DNA from 2 places in the Mammaliicoccus lentus genome. Region 2 is predicted to be linked to the other one. Evidence: a T-box and tRNA genes for the amino acid it is inferred to sense, from the RefSeq annotation. Region 2 holds a T-box; the other holds one or more tRNA genes.
The links. The T-box of region 2 lies ahead of tyrS (tyrosine--tRNA ligase). A T-box ahead of a tRNA ligase gene usually reads a tRNA of that ligase, here a tRNA-Tyr.
Positions count from the first base shown of each region.

Region 1: it encodes a tRNA-Tyr, which carries the amino acid that the T-box ahead of tyrS (tyrosine--tRNA ligase) is inferred to sense. The anticodon was not compared.

Region 1 covers NZ_OX344834.1:572,338-579,564, reverse strand. Annotated here, with positions in the region: gene glmM (phosphoglucosamine mutase) at 1-404, opposite strand, end outside; gene ACNMOQ_RS02660 (CdaR family protein) at 428-1,363, opposite strand; gene cdaA (diadenylate cyclase CdaA) at 1,364-2,170, opposite strand; gene rocF (arginase) at 2,305-3,210, opposite strand; tRNA gene ACNMOQ_RS02645 (tRNA-Lys) at 3,434-3,506, opposite strand; tRNA gene ACNMOQ_RS02640 (tRNA-Gln) at 3,510-3,584, opposite strand; tRNA gene ACNMOQ_RS02635 (tRNA-Tyr) at 3,589-3,672, opposite strand; tRNA gene ACNMOQ_RS02630 (tRNA-Val) at 3,694-3,769, opposite strand; tRNA gene ACNMOQ_RS02625 (tRNA-Glu) at 3,779-3,850, opposite strand; tRNA gene ACNMOQ_RS02620 (tRNA-Asn) at 3,852-3,926, opposite strand; rRNA gene rrf (5S ribosomal RNA) at 3,943-4,057, opposite strand; rRNA gene ACNMOQ_RS02610 (23S ribosomal RNA) at 4,177-7,103, opposite strand.
Region 2 covers NZ_OX344834.1:1,140,041-1,147,267, forward strand. Annotated here, with positions in the region: gene ACNMOQ_RS05705 (transglycosylase domain-containing protein) at 1-1,673, opposite strand, end outside; T-box leader at 1,774-1,962, shown strand; gene tyrS (tyrosine--tRNA ligase) at 2,027-3,289, shown strand; gene ACNMOQ_RS05715 (LemA family protein) at 3,434-4,012, shown strand; gene ACNMOQ_RS05720 (TPM domain-containing protein) at 4,012-4,848, shown strand; gene ACNMOQ_RS05725 (S1C family serine protease) at 5,006-6,253, opposite strand; gene ACNMOQ_RS05730 (lysophospholipid acyltransferase family protein) at 6,425-7,054, shown strand.

The DNA.
Region 1 (7,227 bases), 570 kb from region 2:
GAATCTAATAATTTTTCTATTTCTAATTCTTCATCATCAGTCAGCTTGAAACCATCTGGTCCGAAGAATTTAATACCATTATCAGCTACTGGATTATGAGAAGCACTAATCATAACACCTAAATCTGCTTCTACTTCTTTAGTTAAATAAGCTACACCTGGTGTTGAAATGACACCTAATCTCATAACTTCTGCTCCTATTGATGATAGACCAGCAATTAAAGCAGATTCTAACATTTCTCCTGATACTCGTGTATCTCTACCTACTAATACTTTCGGGTTTTCGCTATTATGCTTTTTAGCTAAAACATATCCACCAAATCTACCTAATTTAAAAGCAATTTCAGGAGTTAATTCAGAATTCGCTACTCCCCTTACACCATCAGTACCAAAATATTTGCCCATTTGTAATTCTCCTTTTATTTCCATTAGTTTTTAGAAGTTTTTATTTTTGCTTCGACTTTGTTGAATTCGGCTTCGTCTATATCATCAGGTAAATTTAAATCTACCTTTTTCGTTGTATCATTATCGATATCCGATACATCTACTGGCACATCTATTGAACTAATACCATCTAATACATTACGTGAACCGTATATTTTAACTTCTGATTTATCTAAACTTATATCGTCAATATTTGTGTTTTTTGAAGCAGATCCTTTTGTGACAGGATTTAAACTTACTGTTTTACTCGATCTCGCAACTTTAATGTTTACATTAACGGTATCAGGTCTAATTTGAACATCTAATTTGTTCAAGTTACTATCTAGTACGCTAATGCCTGCTTTCTCAGTTGTATCATCAGTAAGTTGTTTATTCTCATCTAATGTTGCCTTTACATATGCGATTTTATTTAATTCTTCTTGACCACCAGTAATCGTTATTTGTGATGGATTAACTGTTTCACCTAATAATTCATAACCGGAAGCGATTCTATTTTGATTGATTTCAGCTTCGATTGGGAATTTCTTAGATACTTTTTCTTGTAAAGAAACAGTTGTGGTTTTCGGAATAACTTGATAATTCAAATCTTTGTTTAATCCTTTTACTTTAAAGCTTTCTTTATATTCTCCTACTGATTTATTCTTTAGATTAAGTTCCACCTTAAAATTAAGTAATTTTTCTGTTTTTAAGATTGTAGATTGTGGTCCTGAAACTTTAACATCTACTGTCTTAGGTGCACCTGATAAGTATAATTCTTTAGAATTGTAAACTGTTTCAACAGGAACATCCTCTATAACATGATCAGAATTTTTTAACGTTGTTTCGTTAAATAAACTACCAAATACATTATTAACAGATAAGAACATGACTAAAGCTAGTACTAATGCGACAAAACGTAATCCCCATTTAGATTCTAGCATCTACTTCACATCCTTTCTGCTTTGAACAGAACCAAACCAATGCTCAACTAGTAATTCTCTAAAAGTATCACTAGATATTTCTTTTCTTAATTTACCATCAAATGAAACAGAAATCGACCCCGTTTCTTCAGATACAACTACTGTAAATGCATCTGAAACTTCAGAGATACCTACCGCCGCTCTATGTCTAGTACCTAAACTTTTAGATATTTTTTGACTATCTGATAATGGTAAGTAACTTGCAGCTGTAGCAATCTTTTGTTCTCTAATAATCATAGCCCCATCATGTAATGGTGTATTAGGAATGAATATATTAGTGAGTAGCTCTTGAGTAATATCAGCGTTAATAGGGATGCCCGTCTCTATGTAATCCTGCAAACCTGTTTCTTTCTCAAAGACTATGAGTGCACCTATACGTCTCTTAGCCATGTATTGAACAGCTTTATCGATACTATCAGTTAGACGTTCTTGTTCAGCAGAGGTCGTTACATTTACGCGTTTAAACAAGCTACCTCTACCTAACTGTTCTAGAGCTCTTCTAAACTCTGGTTGGAATATAACAATAATCGCTAAAAATCCCCATTGTAATACGAAGTCAAATAATAGCGTTGTTGTTGTTAAATTTAAAAAATCACTTACTGTTCTACCAATTATGATGAAAAATATACCTTTTAATAATTGTATCGCTTTTGTACCTTTCACTACTGTAATAATTAAGTACAATACATACCATACAATAATCAAATCAAGTATACCTGTTATAACTTTTATGGCACTTAAATCGCCAAAAATGTCAGGTAACTGCATAGTATCTCCTCCATATTTCGTTAACCTATTATTTATTATATCAATTTTTCAGTTATATTGTTAATTTAAATAAAAAAGAAGTCTCTATAATTAGAGACTTCTTTATTTATAATGATTTTATTCATAATTGTCAATTATAATAGTTTTTCACCAAAAAATGAACCCATTAATCCAATCGCTAATCTAGCTGTTTTATTATATTCATCAATAAGTGGGTTTACTTCTACTAAGTCAGCAGAAACAATCAATTTAGATTCATGCAACATTTCCATCGCAAGATGACTTTCTCTATATGTAGCTCCACCAGGTACAATTGTTCCTGTTCCTGGTGTTTCAACAGGATCTAAAGCATCAACGTCTAGCGATAAGTGAATACCATCCGTTTTATCTTTTAGATATTCTATCGTTTCTGAAATGACTTGTCCCATACCTAACCTATCAATATCAGCCATAGTATATGTTAAAATACCTGCTTTTTTTATGTACTTTTTCTCGCCTTCATCTAAATCTCTCATACCTATTAATACGACATTTTCAGGTTTAACTTTATTTTTATATCCACCAATGTTTGTCAGTGCTTCATCACCTTCACCAATCAATGCTCTTAATGGCATACCGTGTATATTTCCGCTAGGAGAAGACTCTAACGTATTTAAATCACCGTGTGCATCGTACCAAATCACGCCTAAATTTTCATAGTGTTTACTAATACCAGCTATAGAGCCTATTGATAAAGAATGATCTCCACCTAGTATGAGTGGAAAGTGACCTTTTTCAACGGTTTCATTCACAGATTCGTATAAATTATTTGAAAAAGCAATTACTTCCTCTAAATTACGAAGACCTTTTTGTTCACTTTTATATTTCTTCATGTCTAGAACTGGTGATTGAACATTACCTTTATCAATTACTTCATGTCCAATATCTTCTATTCTCTCTATTAAACCAGCATATCTTAATGCATCCGGTCCAAAGTTAACACCTAATTTACGTTGACCAAAGGCAGTGGGTGCACCAATAATTTCAATACGTTTACTCATATTTTAAATCCCCCTTAATTGTCATTACTATTATATTCTAGTATATGTAAGCACTTACATCAAGGTATATAAGGGTTTATGGATATTATTAATATATTACAAATATTTATTCATATATGTATATAGAAACGCCTTTGCAACAATATCCTAATACATATACATGTATATGCAAAAACGCTTAAAAACAAAAAAGACATTAGTGAAATCACTAATGTCTTCAATATGAGCCATAGAGGATTCGAACCTCTGACCCTCTGATTAAAAGTCAGATGCTCTACCAACTGAGCTAATGGCTCTAATGGCTGGGCTAGCTGGATTCGAACCAGCGGGTGACGGAGTCAAAGTCCGTTGCCTTACCGCTTGGCTATAGCCCAACAATGGTGGAGGGGGGCAGATTCGAACTGCCGAACCCTAAGGAGCGGATTTACAGTCCGCCGCGTTTAGCCACTTCGCTACCCCTCCAGCTTATTTAGTTATTAGAAATGGTGGAGAATGACGGGTTCGAACCGCCGACCCTCTGCTTGTAAGGCAGATGCTCTCCCAGCTGAGCTAATTCTCCATATAAAAATGACCCCTACGGGACTCGAACCCGTGTTACCGCCGTGAAAGGGCGGTGTCTTAACCGCTTGACCAAGGGGCCATGGCTCCACAGGTAGGATTCGAACCTACGACCGATCGGTTAACAGCCGATAGCTCTACCACTGAGCTACTGTGGAATAATACTAATAATTTGCCCGGCAACGTCCTACTCTCGCGGAACGTAAGCCCAACTACCATCGGCGCTAAAGAGCTTAACTTCTGTGTTCGGCATGGGAACAGGTGTGACCTCTTTGCTATCGTCACCAGACAAAGTACTTGCTTGAGACAATTGATAAACAATTGCTCTTCGCATTGTTATGAGAATGTATTGCACATTCAAAACTAGATAGTAAGCAGATTTTACGGCGCAAAACCGATTTTAAAAATTTGATTAAGTCTTCGATCGATTAGTATTCGTCAGCTACACACATTACTGCGCTTACACCCCGAACCTATTAACCTCATCATCTTTGAGGGATCTTATAACCGAAGTTGGGAAATCTCATCTTGAGGGGGGCTTCATGCTTAGATGCTTTCAGCACTTATCCCGTCCATACATAGCTACCCAGCTATGCCGTTGGCACGACAACTGGTACACCAGAGGTATGTCCATCCCGGTCCTCTCGTACTAAGGACAGCTCCTCTCAAATTTCCTACGCCCACGACGGATAGGGACCGAACTGTCTCACGACGTTCTGAACCCAGCTCGCGTACCGCTTTAATGGGCGAACAGCCCAACCCTTGGGACCGACTACAGCCCCAGGATGCGATGAGCCGACATCGAGGTGCCAAACCTCCCCGTCGATGTGAACTCTTGGGGGAGATAAGCCTGTTATCCCCGGGGTAGCTTTTATCCGTTGAGCGATGGCCCTTCCATGCGGAACCACCGGATCACTAAGTCCGTCTTTCGACCCTGCTCGACTTGTAAGTCTCGCAGTCAAGCTCCCTTGTGCCTTTACACTCTGCGAATGATTTCCAACCATTCTGAGGGAACCTTTGAGCGCCTCCGTTACTCTTTAGGAGGCGACCGCCCCAGTCAAACTGCCCGCCTGACACTGTCTCCCACCATGATCAAATGGTGCGGGTTAGAAAGTCAACACAGCCAGGGTAGTATCCCACCAGCGCCTCCACGTAAGCTAGCGCTCACGCTTCTAAGGCTCCTACCTATCCTGTACAAGCTGTGCCGAATTTCAATATCAGGCTACAGTAAAGCTCCACGGGGTCTTTCCGTCCTGTCGCGGGTAACCTGCATCTTCACAGGTACTATGATTTCACCGAGTCTCTCGTTGAGACAGTGCCCAAATCGTTACGCCTTTCGTGCGGGTCGGAACTTACCCGACAAGGAATTTCGCTACCTTAGGACCGTTATAGTTACGGCCGCCGTTTACTGGGGCTTCGATTCGTAGCTTCGCAGAAGCTAACCACTCCTCTTAACCTTCCAGCACCGGGCAGGCGTCAGTCCCTATACATCACCTTACGGTTTAGCAGAGACCTGTGTTTTTGATAAACAGTCGCTTGGGCCTATTCACTGCGGCTCTTCAAGGCTTGCACCTTAAAAAGCACCCCTTCTCCCGAAGTTACGGGGTCATTTTGCCGAGTTCCTTAACGAGAGTTCGCTCGCTCACCTTAGAATTCTCATCTTGACTACCTGTGTCGGTTTGCGGTACGGGCACCTATTTTCTAACTAGAGGCTTTTCTTGGCAGTGTGAAATCAACGACTCGTCGGATTCATGATCCAACTCCCCATCACAACTCAACCTTACGAGTGCCGGATTTGCCTAACACTCAGTCTTGTTGCTTGGACGTGCACTCCAACAGCACGCTTCGCCTATCCTACTGCGTCCCCCCATCGTTCAAACAATCATAGGTGGTACAGGAATATCTACCTGTTATCCATCGCCTACGCCTATCGGCCTCGGCTTAGGTCCCGACTAACCCAGAGCGGACGAGCCTTCCTCTGGAAACCTTAGTCAATCGGTGGATGGGATTCTCACCCATCTTTCGCTACTCACACCGGCATTCTCACTTCTAAACATTCCACATGTCCTTGCGATCATGCTTCAACACGTTTAGAACGCTCTCCTACCATTATCCTTACGGATAATCCACAGCTTCGGTAATATGTTTAGCCCCGGTACATTTTCGGCGCAGTGTCACTCGACTAGTGAGCTATTACGCACTCTTTAAATGATGGCTGCTTCTAAGCCAACATCCTAGTTGTCTGGGCAACGCCACATCCTTTTCCACTTAACATATATTTTGGGACCTTAGCTGGTGGTCTGGGCTGTTTCCCTTTCGACTATGGACCTTATCACCCATAGTCTGACTCCCAAGTTAAATTATTTGGCATTCGGAGTTTGTCTGAATTCGGTAACCCTAGAGGGGCCCCTCGTCCAAACAGTGCTCTACCTCCAATAATCATCACTTGAGGCTAGCCCTAAAGCTATTTCGGAGAGAACCAGCTATCTCCAAGTTCGATTGGAATTTCTCCGCTACCCACACCTCATCCGCTCACTTTTCAACGTAAGTCGGTTCGGTCCTCCATTCAGTGTTACCTGAACTTCAACCTGGACATGGGTAGATCACTTGGTTTCGGGTCTACGACCAGATACTCATTCGCCCTATTCAGACTCGCTTTCGCTACGGCTCCACATTTACTGCTTAACCTTGCATCAAATCGTAACTCGCCGGTTCATTCTACAAAAGGCACGCCATCACCCATTAACGGGCTCTGACTATTTGTAAGCACACGGTTTCAGGTTCTATTTCACTCCCCTTCCGGGGTGCTTTTCACCTTTCCCTCACGGTACTGGTTCACTATCGGTCACTAGAGAGTATTTAGCCTTGGGAGATGGTCCTCCCAGATTCCGACGGAATTACACGTGTTCCGCCGTACTCAGGATCCACTCAGGAGAGAAATAACTTTCGACTACAGGACCTTTACCTTCTATGGTTGGCTTTTCCAAAACCATTCGTCTAATTATTTCCTTTGTAACTCCGTATTGAGTGTCCTACAACCCCAATAGGCAAGCCTATTGGTTTGGGCTATTCCCGTTTCGCTCGCCGCTACTCAGGGAATCGAGTTTTCTTTCTCTTCCTCCGGGTACTAAGATGTTTCAGTTCTCCGGGTGTGCCTTCTCACATACTATGTATTCATATGTGGATAACATGACATAACTCATGCTGGGTTTCCCCATTCGGAAATCTCTGGATCAAAGCGTACTTACAGCTCCCCAAAGCATATCGTCGTTAGTAACGTCCTTCTTCGGCTTCTAGTGCCAAGGCATCCACCGTGCGCCCTTAATAACTTAATCATGTAAATCCTTAGTTAAGCACTGTGTATCGAAGATACAACCATGTTTAACTAACCTTTACCAGTTATTAATCTGTGATGTCGTCTAAAAAGACGACGCGCGATTATTAAGCTTGTTGAATTTC
Region 2 (7,227 bases):
GTTAGAGCTAATCCATCTTGTACGTTTTCTGGTACGTTCATACCCATTTTATTAAGGTTTTCCCATGGTTTATAATCCTGTACGTTACTGTATAATCTTAATGTACTTAAGTTAAGTGAATTTCTTAATGCATAATCTACAGTTACGGGTCCAAACTCTCTTCTATCATAGTTATCAGGTGAATAACCATTGATATCAAACTTTTTATCTAGTAAAGCAGTGTTTGGTGTGATTAAACCATGTTCAAATGCTGGTGCATATGTTAAGAGTGGTTTCATTGTAGAACCAGGTGATCTTTTTGCTTTTGTTGCGTGATTGATTTGTGATTTTTCATAATCACGACCACCTACAAATGCTAAGATCTTACCGCTACCATTTTCTTTTAGTAATGCACCAACTTCGTGTTGGAAATCTTTTGTTGCTTTTTTACCTTCCGCATTAGTGTAGCTTGCTTCTCTATCCCAAGAATAGCTATTTGAATTATTTTTTACATCTTGAAGAGTGTCATACATATCTTTTTCGATTGTTGTATCGACTCTGTATCCTTCAGTACGCATTGCTTTATTAGCTTTCTCAGTATATTTAGTCATTAACACTGGCGTTTGGTCTAATTCTTTCTTAGAAATGTTATCTTTTTTAGCTAAATGATATTTTAAAATGTCGATTGTACGATCTTCCACTTCTTCAGTTAAGAATGGATATTTTTGATTTGGTTCTTCAACTTTATCGACAAATGATTTTTTAATATCAAATTTTAAAGCTTCATCGTATTCTTTTTTACTGATTTTTTCTTCTTGATACATTCTTTTAAGTACATAGTGCTGACGATTAATACCAAACTCTAATGATTTATCATCTTTTAAATCACCGTTTGGTAAAAATGGTGTGTAAGTATATGGGTTTTGAGGTAATCCTGCTAAATAAGCTGATTGTGCAACATTTAAATTTTTAGCAGATTTTCCAAATACACCTTGTGCAGCTGATTCAATACCTGCAATATTAGACCCATTAGAGTTACGTCCAAATGATACTACATTTAAATAACTGTCTATAATTTCATCTTTTGATAAGTTTTTTTCGACATTCATAGATAGCAGCATTTCTTTTGCTTTACGTTCGAATGATGTTTCATTTGTTAATAACTGATTTTTAACTAATTGTTGCGTTAAAGTACTACCACCAGAAGAATTTGAACTACCTAGTACTTCTTGTACTGAGGCACGTAAAAATGCTTTTGGTACAATACCATTATGTTGGTAAAACTCTTCGTCTTCTGTTGCTATAAGTGCGTTTTTTACATTATCACTTATTTCATTTCCCTTAATAACATCCCTTTGGACATCACTTTTTAATCGGCCAAGAGATTCTCCAGAACCAAAATATACAGACGTGCTTTCGGTCATAGAATAAAGCTGTTCTTTCATTTCTTTCTTAGACATCACTTTTTCATCTTTGACGAGGCCTGCAAAGTATCCGCCACCAATACCTAAACCTAATGCTAGTAATAAACAACTAATAAAAAGAATAATAAAAAACAAATTGCTTATGACTTGGTAAGTTGTAAAGAATATTAGTTTTGGAGTCCATTTTGCTTCTTTAAAAGTATTTTTATATTTCTTACTTGAACGATTAAATTGATCTTTGAATTTATTTTTAGACTGATTTGAACTCAAATTTTAACCTCCAATCTAATCATCATAATTATAACATATATAAATAATATTGACTTTTAAAATTGTTAGCTTTATACTTTGTAATTAATTGAAGATTGTGTTGAACTAAAGGAGAAGTAATGATTATTATCTTTTTAAGAGAGTCAGTGGTGCTGGGAACTGATAAAGAGGTAATTGTGAATACACCTTGTAAAAAATAGTTCTACGTTTTTAATGTACGTAACATTAATGAGAGATGACATAATAATGTCATAAGTATGGTGGTACCGTGTATTCAAGCACCCTTACATTTTATTGTAAGGGTGCTTTTTTATTTTATTTTATTTTATTTTATTTTGGAGGAGGAAAATATTATGGCAAATGCATTATTAGAAGATTTAAAATGGAGAGGCCTTGTTTATCAGCAAACTGATGAAGAGGGAATTGAAGAATTATTAAATAAAGAGTCAGTAAAAATATACTGTGGTGCAGATCCAACTGCAGATAGTTTACATATAGGGCATTTATTACCTTATTTAACTTTAAGAAGATTCCAAAATCATGGTCATACACCTATTGTTTTAGTAGGCGGAGGTACAGGTATGATTGGTGATCCGTCTGGAAGAACTGAGGAAAGAAAATTACAGACTGATGAACAAGTCGAAGAAAACGTTCGTGGCATTATGAATCAAATGCATAAGATTTTTGAATTTGAAGGCGAAGATGCTGCAATTTTAGTAAATAATAAAGATTGGTTGAAAGAAATAGATTTAATTTCTTTCTTAAGAGATTATGCGAAACATGTTGGTGTGAATTATATGTTAGGTAAAGATTCAGTAAAAGCACGTTTGGAAATGGGCATATCATACACTGAATTTACTTATATGATTTTACAAGCTATTGATTTCGGTTATTTAAATAAAAATTACGACTGTAAAATGCAAATCGGTGGTTCAGATCAATGGGGTAACATTACAGCGGGTCTTGACTTAATGAGAAGAATGTATGGTGAAACTGAGGCGTTTGGATTCACAATTCCATTAGTTACAAAAGCAGATGGCAAAAAATTCGGTAAATCAGAATCAGGTACAGTTTGGTTAGATAGAAGTAAAACTTCTGCATACGAGTTATACCAATTCTGGATTAATTCACAAGACGCAGATGTTGTTAAATACTTGAAATACTTTACTTTCCTAGACAGAGAAGAAATTGAAAGATTAGAAAAAACGGTAGAAGAAGCGCCTCATTTAAGAGAAGCACAGAAAGTGCTTGCTGAAGAAATGGTTGGGTTTATCCATGGTCCAGATGCTGTAGAAGAAGCAAAAAGAATTACAAATGCTTTATTCAAAGGAGATATTAAATCTTTAACAAAAGATGAAATCGAAGCAGGTTTCAAAGATGTGCCAACAGCTGTAGTTAGTAAAGAAACAACTCAATTAGTAGAGTTTATTATAGAAGCGGGTGTATCTCCATCTAAGAGACAGGCAAGAGAAGACATTAATAATGGTGCAATATATTTAAATGGTGAAAGAATTCAAGATGTTAATCATGAAATTACTACTGAAGACAAAATTGAAGATGAATTTACAATTGTAAGAAGAGGTAAGAAGAAATATACAATGGTTAAATATTCATAAAAATTTAGAAAAGGAGAGGGACAATGAAATCTTGTTATAAATACTAGATTTCTTTACCACTCCTTTTCTATTGTAGAATTATAGTTTTATCTACCATATAATGTATAATGAATAGTGTAAAATTCAGTGAAAGGAAGTTTAATAATGAAAAAATACTTAGCACCCATAATTACTGTTGTAGCAGTATTTGTTATTCTTGGTATAATTATGATTGGACCATATAACAGGTTGGTAGGATTAGAAGAAGAAGCGGACAAATCTCTATCTAATATCGACAACCAATTACAACGACGTGTAGATTTAATACCTAACTTAGTTGATACAGTAAAAGGTTATACGAAACATGAAGAGAAAGTGTTTAAAGATGTTTCAGATGCAAGAAGTAAATTAGCCGGTGCAAATACGCCACAAGAAAAAGCAGAAGCAAATGGTGAAGTAAATAGTGCATTAAGCCGATTAATAGCGATAAGTGAAAATTATCCAGACTTAAAAGCAGATAAACAATTCACAGGTTTAAGAGATGAACTTGCTGGAACAGAAAACAGAATTGCTGTTGCAAGAAAAGATTATAACGATTCTATTAATGAATATAATCAAGCAACACGTAAATTCCCATCAAGTATCATAGCTGGTTTATTCAATTTTGATAAGAAAGAATACTTCCAAGCAAAAGGTGAAGCAAAAGATGCACCTAAAGTTGACTTTGGTGGAGATGATTCTTAATGAATCAATTTTTAAAACGCGTAAATTTATTAATAATCGCAATTTTACTCACGTTTAGCTCGACAGCTTTTGCAGTGGATAAATTTCCTAAACTTGAAAAGCCAGTATTTGTTCAAGATCACGCTAATTTAGTATTAGATAAAGATAAGAACAACATAAATAAAAAAGGTCAAAAACTACAAGATGGTACCGACGCAGATATTATGTTAATGACAATGAAATCAATTGGGCAAACACCTAGGCAAGACTATGCGCTCGAGGCAGGACGTCATTATAAAGTAGGCGACCAGAAACATAACCGTGGTATAGTTATTCTACTTAATTTAGATAATGGCAATGAAAATAATAATAGAGGTATAGATATAGCTGTTGGAGATGGACTTGAAGGCGTATTAAATGATTCAAAAGTAGGACAATTAATAGATGATAATTTTATGCCTTATCAAGAAAAAGCAGCAAAAACTTCCGATAAAAATAAATCTAAAGCATATTATAGTAAAGGTTTAACTAAATTGTATGACGCAGTTTGGGACGAAATTGCTAAAAGCTATGGATATGACGGGAAAAAATTTACTGAGGATGAACCACAAAGTAGTGGTTTAGGTAAAATTCCCTTTATAGTATTTATTATTTTTATCATTATATTTTTCATTATTTATTTCTTAAATGGTGGAGGTAAACCACCACGAGGCGGTACAAGAAGAAGAACGAGAAGAGGTTCGGCTGGACCGTTTATGTTTGGTGGGCCACCTGGTAGTTCCGGTGGCGGATTTTCTGGCGGCGGTTTCGGCGGAGGCGGCGGCTTCTCCGGCGGTGGTGCTGGCAGAGGATTCTAATAACACATACACTGCCTTTATAAAGAACCAGGCTGAGACATTAAAATGTGTAATAGTCATGTTTTTATAAAAATAAGCATATCACTTATGAACTAAAATATTAGTTAAGTGATATGCTTATTTATTTTGAATTAACATTTATGTCCCTAGTTAGTTTTTAATTCTGTTCTTTTAATGTGACTTTTGCTGATTTTTCTTTACCATCTCTAACGACTTTTAGAGTGATTTTGTCACCTGGTTTTTTATCATTATAAATATAATTTCGAATATCCGAATCATCTTTAACTTTCTTACCATCTATTTCAGTGATGACATCGCCCTTTTTAATTCCATTATTTGCTTTCTCGTCAACTTCTGAAATGTATACGCCACTATCAACAGTAAGTTTTAATTCTTTTTTATATTGGTCAGGGATATCGTCGATTGAAATCATACTAATACCAATGTATGGTCTAGTTACTTTTCCATCGTCCATAATATCTTTAATGATATGTTTAACTTCATTACTTGGTATGGCAAAACCTATACCTTCAACATCTTGTCGTGATATTTTCATAGAGTTAATACCGATTAAATTACCATTTAAATCGACAAGAGCACCACCAGAATTACCTGGGTTGATTGCAGCATCAGTTTGAATAACAGTTGCTTCTGTAACACCTTCAGATGTTTGAACATTCATAGTACGTTCTTCAGAAGATATAATACCTTGGGTAACACTATTTGCAAATTCTACACCAAGAGGATTACCTAGTGCAAATACAGTTTCACCAGCTTTAACTTTTGAAGAATCTGCGAATTTAACAGGATTAATATCATATTTACCATCAATTTTAAGTACTGCTAAATCTGTCATAACATCTTTACCAACTAATTTAGCTTTTACAGCTTTATCGTTATGAAGTCTAACTTCAATTTCATTAGCACCTTCAATAACGTGATTATTAGTCACAATATAAGCGCTATTTTTATCGACTTGATAAATCACGCCTGTTCCGGCACCAGTTTCTTGTGATTCATCTGAACCTTCAGAATTATTACCTCCAAAAAATGATTCTAAGCCACTCACTTTTTGTTTGTTTATAACTCCGACAATAGAAGGGGAGACATCTTCGACCATTTTAGAAACCGAATTGTTTTTCGCTTCCTTATCTTTAGTGTTTCCACCTTTTTCACTTGCTGGCGCGTTTGTAACATTGGCATCATCATTGGTTGAATTAAATACATCCAATAATTTAGAACCGCCAAAAAATAGTGCAAGTATTAAAGCTGCACCAAGAATACCTGATAAAAATGGAATAAGACAACTTTGGTACCACGGAATATTATTTTTCTTTTTGTAGTAATATTCATTTGAAGTACCATTTAGTTGATTTGAATTTTGATTTTGATCATTTTGATCCATGTTTACTTAACGCCTCCTTAATGCTATCCATAAAATAATTATTATAGAAATCAAGAAAAATTGCCAATAATATGATGTATTTTAATTGTTACAATATTTTGTATGAAAACTTGAGACTAAAGTTGTAGAGTGATAAAATATGAATATCATTAAGAAGAGAGTGGTCAACATATGTATAAATTTGCAAGTAGTGTATTGTATTCAGTGTTTCAAAAATTCGGAAAACAACTCGTGATTATTAATAAAGAAAAAGTACCAGAACAACCATATATTGTGACATGTACACACAGTGGTTATGTTGAAGTAATTATGTTAGCACTAAGTTTATATCCTACAGAAATTCATTATATGGCTAAAAAAGAATTGTTCTCTAAAGACTGGTCAGATAAGTTTTTCCATTCGTTAAATGCTTTTCCAGTAGATAGAGAAAAACCAGGACCAAGCACTTTAAAAACACCTGTAAAACTATTAAACCAAGGAAAAAGCGTAGGAATATTTCCATCTGGACATAGAGCAGAAGCGGGCGAAGCGCCACTAAAAAGAGGCGCTGCAACAATAGCTGTCTTAAGTAATAAACCTATTATACCTGCAGCGTTTGAAGGACCTAAAAAAGTGAAGTCTATTTTTACATTTAGACATAAATCTTTTATCAAATATGGCGATCCTATAAATCCAAGTGAATTTCCTAGTGATATGAAAAAAAGTGAAAAAATTGCAAAAGTAATGGAATTATTAGAAGAAAGAACAAATACACTTCAAAAAGAAGTAACTTATATTGCTAATAAAGCTAATAAAAAATAACAATTTATCTTAAGAAAGCGAGGCAGAAATCTTATTTTTTAATAAGAATTTCTGCCTCGCTTTCTTAAATATTTATAGAATTTTAATATAAAACGTTTTCATTTAAAAGGACCACAATATCTACTGTTTTAAATATATAGATATGATAAAATTATAATCAGAATGTTCTAAAA